Regions from separate parts of the Priestia megaterium genome, predicted to be linked through region 3. Evidence: predicted binding sites of a transcription regulator. Region 3 holds the regulator's gene; each other region holds the start of a gene.
The links. Region 3 encodes LexA, which represses DNA repair genes until DNA is damaged. Its sites were predicted from a motif close to CGAACATATGTTCG; they were not measured.
Positions count from the first base shown of each region.

Region 1: the regulator LexA is predicted to act here: its motif matches at 1,667-1,680, upstream of CEQ83_RS15360 (YolD-like family protein).
Region 2: the regulator LexA is predicted to act here: its motif matches at 1,786-1,799, upstream of CEQ83_RS09125 (sigma-70 RNA polymerase sigma factor region 4 domain-containing protein).

Region 1 covers NZ_CP023317.1:3,041,719-3,046,209, forward strand. Annotated here, with positions in the region: gene CEQ83_RS15355 (assimilatory sulfite reductase (NADPH) flavoprotein subunit) at 1-1,184, opposite strand, end outside; gene CEQ83_RS15360 (YolD-like family protein) at 1,803-1,985, shown strand; gene CEQ83_RS27115 (hypothetical protein) at 2,011-2,163, shown strand; gene CEQ83_RS15365 (MDR family MFS transporter) at 2,199-3,806, opposite strand; gene CEQ83_RS15370 (MarR family winged helix-turn-helix transcriptional regulator) at 3,829-4,281, opposite strand; gene CEQ83_RS15375 (MerR family transcriptional regulator) at 4,440-4,491, shown strand, end outside.
Region 2 covers NZ_CP023317.1:1,811,079-1,815,569, reverse strand. Annotated here, with positions in the region: gene CEQ83_RS09135 (aldose epimerase family protein) at 1-926, opposite strand, end outside; gene CEQ83_RS09130 (DinB family protein) at 1,116-1,640, opposite strand; gene CEQ83_RS09125 (sigma-70 RNA polymerase sigma factor region 4 domain-containing protein) at 1,942-2,835, shown strand; gene fsa (fructose-6-phosphate aldolase) at 2,899-3,567, opposite strand; gene CEQ83_RS09115 (hypothetical protein) at 3,628-4,137, opposite strand; gene CEQ83_RS09110 (AEC family transporter) at 4,394-4,491, opposite strand, start outside.
Region 3 covers NZ_CP023317.1:3,849,425-3,853,915, forward strand. Annotated here, with positions in the region: gene tkt (transketolase) at 1-869, opposite strand, end outside; gene CEQ83_RS19740 (DUF896 domain-containing protein) at 1,037-1,267, opposite strand; gene CEQ83_RS19745 (YneB family resolvase-like protein) at 1,337-2,005, opposite strand; gene yneA (cell division suppressor protein YneA) at 2,059-2,388, opposite strand; gene lexA (transcriptional repressor LexA) at 2,535-3,152, shown strand; gene CEQ83_RS19760 (magnesium transporter CorA family protein) at 3,362-4,491, shown strand, end outside.

The DNA of each region.
Region 1 (4,491 bases), 810 kb from region 3:
CTTGCAATTGAATAAAGGCGCGCTGGCATTTTGCGTAAAATAGCTACAAACTCTTGTGCTGATACGTTCCATGGGCCGAAGTCACGAACTAAGTCAATTACATCACGGCCTTGTGTGTATGCTTTTAATTCCTCGCGATTTTCTACAAGCGCTTTTAATTTATCATTTCCAGTAAGCTCAGCTGCTTGCTTTAAAAGCGGTTTTGTTAACACGGTAATTTCAAAATTAGAGGTTAGCGCTTCTCTAAGAGGACGCGTTTCTCCTTCTTTATTAACCGTTACACTTTCACTTGCATCCCACTTGAATTCGTTAAGAAGAAGATCAACAAGCTCAGGATCATTTTCAGGATAAATACCTAAACTGTCTCCTGGTTCATACGTCAAACCTGAACCTTCTAGAGATAGTTCTAAGTGTCGCGTTTCTTTATTTGATCCGCGGCCGTTCAAGTTTAAGTTCTCAAGCACTTCTGCTTTAAAAGGATTTGTTCTTGAGTACGGCGAAGTTCCTGCAGGAGCTTCCGCCGGAACAGCTGCCGAAGCGCTGTGTCCTTTCGCTTCGCTTAATCCGTCAATAACACCTTTAAGCCATTTATTTGCGGGCTCTTCAAAATCTAAATCACAGTCAACGCGCGGATACAGTCTTTCACCGCCAAGTTCTGCTAAGCGCACATCAAATTCTTTCCCTGTTTGACAGAAAAATTCGTATGAGCTGTCTCCAAGCGACAAGACAGAAAAACGGAAATTTTCAAGCTTTGGCGCTCGACGGCCGTGAAGAAATTCGTGGAAAGATAGCGCGTTATCAGGCGGCTCTCCTTCTCCATGTGTACTTACAACAATTAATAAATTTTCAAGTTTCTTTAAAGTATTTGGTTTGAAATCATTCATAGAAGATACAGTTACATTAAAACCTTTTGCTTCAAGCGTTTTGCCTGTATTTTCAGCAAGACCTTGAGCATTTCCTGTCTGTGATCCGTAAAGAATCGTTACGTCTTTTGAAATCGTCTGCTCCGCTTGAGCAGGCGCTGCTGTAGAAACGTCTGGCGTTCCTTCGGCAGACGTAGATTGAGATGCTGTTAAATAACCACTCAACCACATTTTTTGTGCTTCTGTTAATGTCGGCAGAAGGCGATTAAGCAAATCTGCTTGTTCTTGATTAAAAGGGCTGTTTACTACCTTAAGTTGCAACACTGTCCACCTCACAAAAATATATAATTTAAATATGTATGCTTTTACGAATCATCTTCAACAACATGTAATACCTGTGTCTAATTAATCAATGATGTTTCCCTTCATACATTATTATTCCTATAGATTATATCAAATTTAATTATATAAATCATTAGAAAATTCTTATCAAATTCGTCTACCTGCATTTTATCGGAGAAGAATAAATTAGTAAAATACATATAATTGATAGATAGTATTAAGATCATTAATAATTGAAGCTGTCGTTACGTCTTTTTGTAAATGCAGTTACTTCCATATCTGCTCATTCTACATCCTTCACACGAATATGAATATTTTGTAATTTTTAGAGAAGTTTTGTAGAAAAGGTTTTCTTTCTCATCAGAATGTTACATAATAAATGTAACATTAATCCTTTTAAAAAACACTATACGTAAAAGACAGTATATTCTGAAATTTAGGACAGTTTATAGGTGAGCTAGCAACCTTTTATTCGATCTATTCATACACATTGAAGAATATAAAGGGAAGCCTGCAGTACATACCGTTCCCTTTTGCTCATCTCAAATGAAAGGACTGGCTTTTAATCAGGTAATCTTTTTTAAGGAGGCTTCTTGAATGTTTTTACGAGAATTAACGAAAAGTGGGACGATAACTGTTTCTTACTATAAAGATGGAACGTTGCAAACGTGCAAAGGCCGCGTGCACAACTTAAATCTCCATCAGCAAATTCTATCCGTAAAAGACGAAAATGAAGCCGTTGTTTCCCTTTTGCTTTCTGATATTAAATCCATTCATTAGTATGTAAAATTAAGGAGGAATTACTATGTGGAAAGATAATAAGCAAGCGCTTACAGATTTTGTGACGGAAGATCGGTTTGAACTGAACTTATATTTATCGTATTTGCTTGATCAAATTTCGTATGACACGTCTAAACAATCCCCTTTTCTTCGCAAGCCTAATGAAACAACTAGTTAATATAGAAAAAAAGCGCACAAATTTGTGCGCTTTTTTTAATGTGATGGCTCTACTTCAGCAATGCCTTCTTCTGGTTTTTCTTCGGCTTTTTTATTTGAAAGCTTGATCTGTCTTAAGAACAATGTGCATACCGCTCCTAAAATAATAAAAGCTAAGCCCATGAAAAAGACGCTGTGCAATGCGCTCATTAGCGAGGTCTTCAAAATAGGCACAATGCTGTCTGAAAGCGCAGCTGGAATACTCTTTAGCGCCTCAGGACTAAACAGCATCTGCAGCACACTTTCAGGATTCGTATCAATCGCTTTTTTGAACCCGTCGGCAAAAGCGCTTGCTTGAGCAGGCAATGAGTTTAAATATGGAACGAGTTTGTCAGTAAGAAGCGTACCTGATTTGGCGTTCATTATCGCTCCTAAAATGGTAATACCGAACGTTCCTCCAATTGAACGGAAAAATTGACTTGATGATGTAACAACACCGAGCTCTTCTTTTGAAAAGCTTTCTTGAAGAGCAAGCGTTAAAATTGGCATCACAAGCCCCATTCCTAAACCGATTATGGCCATATAAGAAGTGGCAACAAGCTTGCTAGTATGAAGGTCTAATGTTGTTAACAAGAAGAACCCTCCTGCCATAATGAGCATACCCGTAACGATTTGAGGTTTGATTCCAACTTTATAAACAAGCTGTCCTCCAATAATACTTGTTACAATCATTGAAATCATCATCGGTGTCATAATGGTACCTGATTCTGAGGCGCTTACTCCAACGATTCCTTGCATAAAGAACGGAACAAATGTAATAGCTCCGAACATGCCAATGCTCATAAAAAAGCCTATGATGTTTAAAAGCGTAAACGTTCGGTTCTTAAATAAATACATCGGAAGAATTGGTTCTTTAGCTTTCGTTTCCACAATAATAAAGCTTATAATCCCAGCAATAGCAAGTGCAAACAAACTAATAATCTGCCAAGAGTTCCAGTCGTAGTCTTTTCCTCCAAAACTCAGGGCAAGAAGCAAGCTTACTACTCCGATAACCATTGTGAACATACCAGCTACATCGAATTTAACAGGTCCTGTATGTTTTTTTCCTTGAAGTCCGAGCGCAATAAAAACGGTAGCGAGTATCCCTACCGGCAAGTTAATGTAAAACACCCATTTCCAGTTCAGTGAATCAACAATCCATCCGCCAATTTGCGGACCGATGACAGAAGCAAGACCGTAAATTCCTCCGAATACTCCTTGAAACTTTGCTCGTGCTTTTCCTGTAAATAAATCGCCGATTACAATCATTGCCATCGGCATCATAACGCCGCCGCCAATTCCTTGTAATGCACGGAATAAAATAAGCTCTGTCATGTTATTTGCCATCCCGCATAAAGCAGAAGCCACCATAAAAATAATAAGTCCTGTAACATAAATTACTCTGCGTCCTACTAAATCAGCGAGCTTTCCTGCAATCGGAACAACCGTTGTTGACGTTAATAAATAGGCTGTTGTCAGCCATGTCATCATGCTTAAACCACCAAGATCTCCTACGATTCTTGGCATAGCTGTTCCGACAATGGTTCCATCAAGTGCAGAAAAGAACATCGCAATAATTAACCCAATTAATAAAAGCGTGCGCTTTGAATTTTTTTGATTTTCCATCGTGTGTCTCTCCTCTTTTTTGTTACTGCTGCTTATCTTTATAAGAAGCAGCTGATGTTGCAAGCTTTTTCGTAATAGAAGCCATCATGGAAAGCTCTTCTTCTGTTAGATGCAAAAGGTAGCGGTCCATAATGGCTTTTCGACCATTTAGCACGTCTTCAAGTTTGCGATGCCCAAACTCCGTTAAGGTAATGTCAACAACTCTTCTGTCTTCTTTATTGTGTTCTCTTACAACAAAATTGTGCTGTTCAAGACGATCCACTAAAAGAGTCACGGCGCTCGGTTTTACATCCATTAGCTCTGCAATTTGAGAAACCTTACTGCTCCCTACTTTCTTTAAATAAGAAAGAACAAATAATTGCGTAGGAGTCATCTCATGCTCATTAAGGCTCTCCATCATTTCGGGCTGCATTTTTTCAAATAGCACTTGAAGCGATGAACGAATCTCCCCAAGATACTGATTGCTTTTTGTCACATCTATTCCTCCAGGCTTGCTTATTTATTTCATGTTATAAATAGTTAATGCTAATTAACTATAAATGCATATAAACTAAAAGTCAATTATTTCTTTTTTAGTGTTGACCCTTACGCTGCGTTATATTTTATAGTAGATTTCAGAAGGGAGATGAAAGAATGAACAGAAAAGTAAAAGAAGTGGCTGACTTAGTAGGAATCAGCGTCCGCA
Region 2 (4,491 bases), 2.0 Mb from region 3:
CCGAGATATTTCTCTGAGTGAACTCCTCTAATTTCGAATTCTTCGTCTAGATGATTTCCCGTATAGAGAACAACTGAAGGCTGATCCGTTTTGACTTCTATTTTGCGACCGCTTGCTGGATCAAATAATGACATCTGGTTTTCAGTTTCTGCTTCTAAAAGAAATGGATGATCGTATCCTTTACCAACTAATACATTTTGCGGATGTGTAGATTCCACTCCTTCCTTGAGGCTATGTCCTTCTCTAAAATCAAATGGGGTATCTGTGACACTTATCGTTTCTCCAGTAGGTAAAAGATCATCATTCAGCTCTAAGAATTCGTTACTTTTCAGCTTTAAAACATGATCTAAGACCGTTTCCTTTAGATTTCCGCTTAAATTGAAATACGTATGGTTTGTTAAATTGATAAGAGTGTCTTGATCTGTTGTTCCTTCGTAAGAGATATGAAACTCATTTTTATTAGTCAACGTATACGTAACTTTCACTTCAAGATTGCCAGGGTACCCTTCTTCTCCATCTTTACTTACATATGTAAATTCAACACCTACGTGATCACTTGCCTCGATTGTTTTTGCATGCCATATTTTGTGGCTAAACCCTTCTGAACCGCCATGCAAATGGTTATTTCCTTCATTTTTCTCTAGACGATAGGTTTCATCATTAAGCTGAAACTCCGCTCTCCCTATACGTCCTGCTACGCGTCCGACCACAGCTCCGAAATAAGGAGAATACTTTTGGTATTCTTCTATTGAATCAAATCCCAAGACAACACTTTCAATCTTCCCTTCAGAATCCGGCATTTCAATATTTGATATCACACATCCATAGTCAAGGCAGGTGATTTTAAGCCCTTCATCATTTAATAAGGTATAAGCATGTACAGCTTGATTGTTTAGTTCGCCAAATTTCTCAAAATTCACTTTCATTTTTAATCAGTCCAATCCTCTTTTTATTCGTAAATTGCTTAACGGACCCTACATGTTATACACATGGGATATGTTCTTATAGTTCCCTCTGCAATCCTTCCTGAATCTTCATTATTCTCATTTTATTGTAATCGTGTACATTTCGTAATTCAAGCTTGAATGATAAAGGCTGGCTACTGTTTGTCATTGCTATTTCTTTAGTATTCCTAAGTATTCTTCCCAAGGTCCTACATCTTCTCTGTATCGTTCTGCCATTACTCGAACAATTTGGGCAATATGCGTTAAATCGTGAGCAACCCAAGTCGAGAGCAACTCTCTGACTTTTACTTCCCCAAACTCCGGGTGTTCTCCTCTCACTTCAAGATGCTTTTCAGGCTTAATTAACAGCTTTAGTTGTTGTAAATTCTGCATTCTTATCATGTTGAATTCAAGAAGCTTTTCTTCAATAGAACTAGTAGATTCCTTGTGTAAATGAGCATAGCGATCAAATGGAGGGAAAGCTCCTCCTTTTCCTTCTTGAAGGATGAATTTTAGCCTTGGTATCCAATTGTTTTTTTCTGCTTCTATTAAATGTTCTATTACTTCCGAGGTACTCCAAGTTCCTTCTCCTTCATTACATTGCAGCCACCCTGCAGATAGACCCGACAAAAGTTTTTCAAGCGTCTTAGGCGTACGCTCAAGTATTTCGGTCGCTTCTTTTAAATTAAAATTCATGCTCATTCCCCTTTCTCAACGTAATGATGCTGAGCTGTCAGTTATGTAAAAATTCTTGCGATTCTAGTCAATTTTACCACAATTGACTTTTATTAAAGGAAGGAGCTAATCTTCTACTTACTTTAATGCTTACTAAAACAAAAACAGAACACACGTTTGGTTTTTCTCTAGAAATATGATAAAATATATACAGGCTAGAACGCAGTGAGTATCAGTCTGAATGGGTACTGCTCATTCGTAAAATAGATTGCTAGCAACTTTTTCATCTTGAGCTTTTCGTTTGAATTGGAGTGAGACAACAGTGAGTAAAAATCAAAAGCGATGGACAAAAGAAGAAGATAAATTTCTTATCCAACACTATGGCGTTATGACGCTTCAAAAGATGGGTGAGCATTTACATAGAAGCAAGGAATCGGTTAATAAACGGCTTACTCGATTAAATCTTCGAGCTTCAGATACAGCTTTACGTAAAAAGTGGACGCCAAAACAAGATGCTTTTTTACAGCAGAACATTGATATCATGAACAACCGTGAAATGGCAGACTCCTTAGACAGAAGTCCTTCTTCTATTGCTACGCGCATAAAAGTTTTGGGTTTAACTCGAAAAACTGCGATGCGAAGATGGACCGTACAAGAAGACGAATATTTGCTAAGGTATTACGGAACAAAACCCCTTTCGCGCATATCAGCGAAATTGCAGCGAAGTGTGCAGGCACTAGAATCGAGGTTAAGTCGTTTAGAGGTGTATGGAGCTAAATCGCACGTAGGACATATCACAGCGTGTGAGCTAGCAGCCTGCCTCGAAGTAGATGTTCATACAATTTACAAGTGGATTCATAAAGAGAATCTACCGTATAAAATGATCATCGCCAAGACAAGAACATTCATGGGAATTGACATTCAATCTTTTTGGAAGTGGGCTGAACAAAATAAATCGTGCCTTAACTTTTTTAAAATACCTAAAAATACACTTATTCCAGAACCAGCGTGGGTGAATGAACAAAGAAGGCTAGACTATGTAAAGCGCCCTAAATACGAGCATAAAAAGTGGACAGCAGAAGAAGATGCCAAGTTGTGGCGTATGTTTTATCAGGAAAAGCGCAATCAGCGAGAAATTGGGCAGCTGCTCGGGCGTTCGAGAAATAGCGTGCAGCGACGCTTAGAGCGTTTACGCAAAAAGAAACTAGCTAGTTAAACGATAAAAAGCTTGGAATAAGCTATGCTTACCCCAAGCTTTTTTTATTGATATGACTTTTGGTTAAGCTTTAACTGCTTTTTCCCAATCTGCTGCAAATTTTTCCATTCCTTGGTCAGTTAACGGGTGTTTTGCTAATTGCTCAATAACAGCGTATGGAATTGTGGCAATATGAGCCCCTGCAAGTGCTACGCGCGTTACATGATCCGGGTGTCTTACAGATGCGGCGATAATTTGAGAGTCGATGTTTTGAACGCGGAATAACTCCGCAATTTTAGATACTAGCTGTACTCCGTCTTCTGAAATATCGTCAAGACGTCCTAAAAATGGAGAAACATACGTCGCTCCAGCACGAGCTGCTAAAAGCGCTTGGTTTACTGTAAAGATTAGGGTTACATTTGTTTTTATGCCTTTTTTTGCAAGGTAGCGCGTCGCTTCCAAGCCAGCCAATGTCATAGGCAGCTTAATCGTAATATTTTTATCTCCGTCGTTAATTTTAATCAGTTCCTCAGCTTGAGCGATCATGTCTTCAGCAGAAAGTGCGTCAGGCGTTACCTCAGCGGAAACGGATTCAACCTCCGGTACCATTTGAAGAATTTCTTCGATGCGGTCTTCAAATCTTACGCCTTCTTTTGCTACTAAAGATGGATTGGTTGTTACACCTGCTAGAACACCAACTTTATATGCTTTCTTAATATCCTCAAGGTTTGCTGTATCAATAAAAAATTTCATCTCACTATTCCTCCTTATTGTTGTACATCAATCTGCATCTCAACTTGCGTGAACTATCGCCTAGCCAATTTGCTGCAGGGCATATAGATTTTCTATAGAAGCGTTTTCAATCTCTTTTGCAGTTAATACCTTTAGTTTTTCTAAAAATTGTATAGCGTCCACGCGGTCTTCGATGTCTTCCTCTGTACGAATATTCTCCGTTTTAATCTGATGGATACATTCGTTGATGACTTCTTTGTACGCATTTGTTTGGATAAACCATTCTGCTAACAGCGTTTTTGTTGCTTCTCTTTCTTCTTCACTTTTAACTGCAAACAAACTTTCTGTTTCCGTTTCACTCAGCATAAGGCTGCTAAAATCGTGATTCATACAAAGCCAAAAATAACCTTTTTGGCTATCGTAATACTTTCCTTCTCTTAAAAGAAAATACTTGATTCCAAATTTAATTTTATGAGATTGGTTCTCTGAACTCGGCATATGAATTTCTTTTATTTCTACGCTTTCTGGTACATCCAGATATGTTTCTAAACCGTACTTTGTATTCACTACTTTTGCATCCAATATGTCCATTCTCATTCTCCTTTTCTCAAGTTCTATTTATTTTTATAAAAAAACAGAGGTCTGATTTTATGTAATAACGAATCCAGTTTTTGTGGATGTTTTTCTTAACCAACCGACATGTTTTACTGTTTACGCTTTCATTATATATCAGATTATTCGAAAAATCATCAAAAACAATCAAATTCATTCAAAAAAAGTCATAAAATCGTAAAAAGTAGTCAAAAAAGGTCATATAACATAAAAATTACGTAGTCATAAAAGATTTTCACAATACAATTGTAAAAATTAGGGGTAAAGTAGCTAAACTCAACGATGTACTAATAAGCGTTGCACTTGAAACAAATTCTGGCTCAGTATCAAATT
Region 3 (4,491 bases):
GGCACATAGAAATCTTCTTCAAATGTCCATGCATAAGCTTCTTTTGTTAATTTTGTTTCATCGGAACCTAATGGAGAACCGTGCACGCCAGAAGTACCCGCGTGGTTTGGAGAACCAAATCCGATTGTTGTTTTTACTTCAATTAGCGTTGGGCGTGTTAAATCGCCTTTTGCTTCTTCAATTGCGTTTGCAATCGCTGTCAAGTCATTGCCGTCTTCAACGCGAATTACTTGCCATCCGTAAGCCTTGAAACGATCTTCTACGTTCTCAGAGAACGAGCGATCTAAATCTCCGTCTAAAGAAATATCATTTGAATCGTATAAAACAACTAAGCGTCCTAATTTTAAGTGTGCCGCTAATGAAGCTGCTTCAGCAGATACACCTTCCATTAAGTCTCCGTCACCACAAATACCATACGTAAAGTGGTCTACAATTTCTAAACCTTCTTTGTTGTATGTTTCAGCTAAATGACGTTCTGCCATTGCTTTACCAACAGCCATTGCAATACCTTGTCCTAGTGGACCAGTTGTTGCATCAACACCTGCTGTATGACCGAACTCTGGATGACCTGGTGTTTTGCTTCCCCATTGACGGAAGTTTTTAAGGTCTTCAATTGATAAGTCATATCCAGCTAAATGAAGCAAGCTGTATAATAGTGCCGATCCGTGTCCTGCTGATAATACAAAGCGGTCACGGTTGAACCAGTTTGGATTCTTTGGATTGATGTTCATAAATTTTGTCCACAATGTATATGCCATTGGAGCAGCTCCCATTGGCATACCTGGGTGACCTGAATTTGCTTTCTCAATCGCATCGATTGATAAAGTACGAATTGTTGCAATCGAAAGATCTTCAATACGTTGTGTCATACTCTTCATTCCTTTCAAAACTATGTACATATGTTATCATACTAATGATTTGCTTATTTGTACAATACTTGAACCAAAAAAATTTCCACTTTTACAGTTTTTGTGTGCCTTATTAAAAATATACAAAAAACTAGAGGGAACTCTCCCTCTAGTTTTACTAGAACGTCTTAGTGAAGACGCTTCTTTTTGCTCTCTTTTAACTTCTTAGGCGTAACATCTTTACCTTCCTCGTCCACAACTTTAATCGTATGAAGGTGGTTTGTCATAGATTGTCGGAAAACTTTTAAATATTCCTGACGTAGCTCTTGCTGTTCTTTCGCTTCAGATTCTGTCAGACCTTCAGCCTTTGCCTTTTTTGAAAGAGCATTAATACGAGCAAGTTTATCTTTTGATAGCATATAAAACCTATCTCCTTATAATCAATAATTAAAATTACCGAACCGTTCCGGCAACATGTAGTCATCTTACTAAATCTCTTTCGTTTTATCAAGAGATTGAGCACTCTCTTGATACTCTTGATAGCGACGATGTACCGTTGCTTTTGAAATATTATAACCAAAACCTTTTAGCGTAACTGAAATTTCAGCAAAGGTTAAGCCGTTATGACGAAGGCGGACAATTTCTTCAATCGGCGCTTCTTTTTTTTCTCTTCCTGAGTTAACTCCTTGATTTTTTAAATTTTGCTGCGGACGATAACCGTTTTCTACGGCTCTTTTCATTCCTCTTTTAATTTTAGCGTTATGTAATTTCCGCTGATGCTCTTCCACTAAGCTAATAATATCTAACACCATCGAATCAGATTCTGAAAGCTGAAGCTGACCTTGATGACTAATCGTATAGATCGTAGCATTTTCTTTATGAAAAGCATGAAGAAGCGCAATTCGGGCATTTCCTCTGCCTAATCGCGTTTCGTCTTGAATGAGCAGCACAGATATTTTTTCTTCTTTCATTGTATGAAGAACATCCAATATACCCTCTCTGTCTACGTCATATCCGCTTGCTTTTTCCATTACGACTTTTTTTACGTTTAGATGGTGAAGATCAGCAAGCTTTTTTAATTCTTCTTGCTGGCGCTGTAAAGATGTTTCTTGGGTTTTTTTATCCGTACTTACACGGCAATAAATAATGGCGTCCACTTTTATCACGACCTTTTCGGCTTCTAACAATATTCAGGAACGGCCGTTACACACTACTGTTCAATTGCCACTTGATTATGTAACTCTTTTTTTAAAACAGGAATATATAATTTATCTCCAGGAGATAAAGACTGGGCAGTGTCTGAGTTTAGATCATTGACGTCTTCAACCCATTTGACAAATTCATTGGTGGTCAAATGATGGTGATTATGATACTTGTTGGACAAGTCCCAAAGCGTATCTCCTTTTGTAATAGTAACCGTTGAATATTTGTCTAAATCTACTTTATCCGCTCCTAAAACCAGCGTCAATACATATGTAAGTGCAGCGATAACTGCAAAAAAAATAGCGTAATGTTTCATAGAATGTAAGAATTGGTGCATATTATGATCCCCCTATCAGAATATATGTTCTTATTTTATTGAGAACATTTGTTTCTGTCAATGGAATTCTTCGAACTTATGTTTGTATATTGACACATCACGTGGTATAATTCACCTAAAGAATAGCTAAAATCGAGGTGAAAAATATGAAGCTATCAAAACGTCAACAAGACATACTAGATTTTATTAAGCACGAAGTAAAATTAAAAGGTTATCCGCCTTCTGTTCGTGAGATTGGGGAAGCGGTGGGATTAGCCTCTAGCTCCACTGTACACGGGCATTTAGCTCGTTTAGAAAGTAAAGGGTTAATTCGCAGAGATCCAACAAAACCAAGAGCAATCGAAGTTCTTCAACTAGACGAAGTAAACATCCCTAAAAGCAATGTCATTAATGTTCCTGTTATCGGTAAAGTAACAGCGGGTCTTCCTATAACAGCCGTTGAAAATGTGGAAGAATATTTCCCTCTTCCAGATAAATTCGTTTCTCCAGATGATCATGTATTTATGCTTGAAATTATGGGAGAAAGTATGATTGAAGCAGGTATTCTAGATGGCGATATGGTAATCGTACGTCAGCAGCAAACTGCTAATAACGGAGATATTGTGGTCGCTATGACCGAGGACAACGAAGCAACGGTAAAACGTTTCTTTAAAGAAGAAAATTTCGTTCGTTTACAGCCTGAAAATTCAACGATGGCGCCTATTATTCTTCGCCACGTAACGATTTTAGGAAAAGTCACTGGTGTATATCGCACGATTCACTAATCACACACTGTATGTAAAACCAACTAATCATGATGTTAGTTGGTTTTTTACGTTTGTTTTCTAAAAAAATTGGCATATTATAAATGATACGTCGAATCATTACAGGCAGGTAGAGCGGTTTTTATAAAGCCTGTTTTACCTTTTACTTTCTGTCTGCATTTTTTCGACTCTCAAAAAAAATACAACCGACTATAAGAAGGATGTAGTTTATGACCAATACACCAAGGAAAACAGAACCATTTCAAACTATTATGCCTACCAAAGCAATGAACATGTTTCTTTTTCCTTTTTCCTTTGATCGAAAAAATAAAGAGCAGCTTGTTCATGCACTAGAAGCAAATATGTTTGAGTTTTTTTCCATTCAAAACAAACATGTAGAAAAAGAATACTACGGAGAACAGTATTACGTATCTCATGATAGCTTGGATCAATATTTTCTTCCTTACATTGAATGTATTCTATTTCCTGATTCGTGCGAAAAAGAAGGCTTGCTTCGATTTTCAAAAAAAATAGACCATACCGTTACGCTACAAACTTCCTCCACCACCGTGTCTAGCAACGTGCTGTCTGTGGATGTTTTTTTATGTCCTTTTGAAATTGGCGTCATGACCATTCGCACTGAGATGAGTCATAATCATTACACCTATGATGACATTTTAGAATTCATGAATCATTTTCGTGTATTAGAACCGAAGCTTGCTGAAGAGCATGGATCCACCATTACCTATGAACATCATCGCTATAGCAAAGTACAGGATTATATTTTTTCACAGCTCGCGCCATTTTTGAACGAACACATCAAAAAAGAAGCGACGCGTGAACAGCACGTCGGGAGTCTTCCTTATTTTATCGATGAACGGATGTTTGTATTAAGTTATGTAACGGTAAATCAAGAGCAAGAGATTAACTCCACAACTTTATTTCGTACTGGGCAGCTAAATAGCTATACGCCTGACGGGAAACCGTTTATCTCTGCACACAACCATGAGTATATTAAAACGTATAATACCAAACACGTGTATTCCAGATGGGCTCCTGAAACCTATTACGTTATAACAGACCATGTGTTTTCGTGTATTTCTAAATCGACAGACTCTAAAACGGATCAGCTTTTGATGAATCATCTATTTGGCCAACATTACTATAATTTATTTTTGCATTTTTTCTATAAAATCGTGTTGCTAAAACTATCCTATGAGTATTCTCAGCTCACGTTTCATAAAAATTCAGAGGGCATCGAGCGACTAATTCGCTCTATTACTGTATTTTCAGGTAAATATTTATTTTTAGAAATTAGCTCTCGCACGGAAGGTCAAGAGTTTTCTGAGCTCTTTAAAAA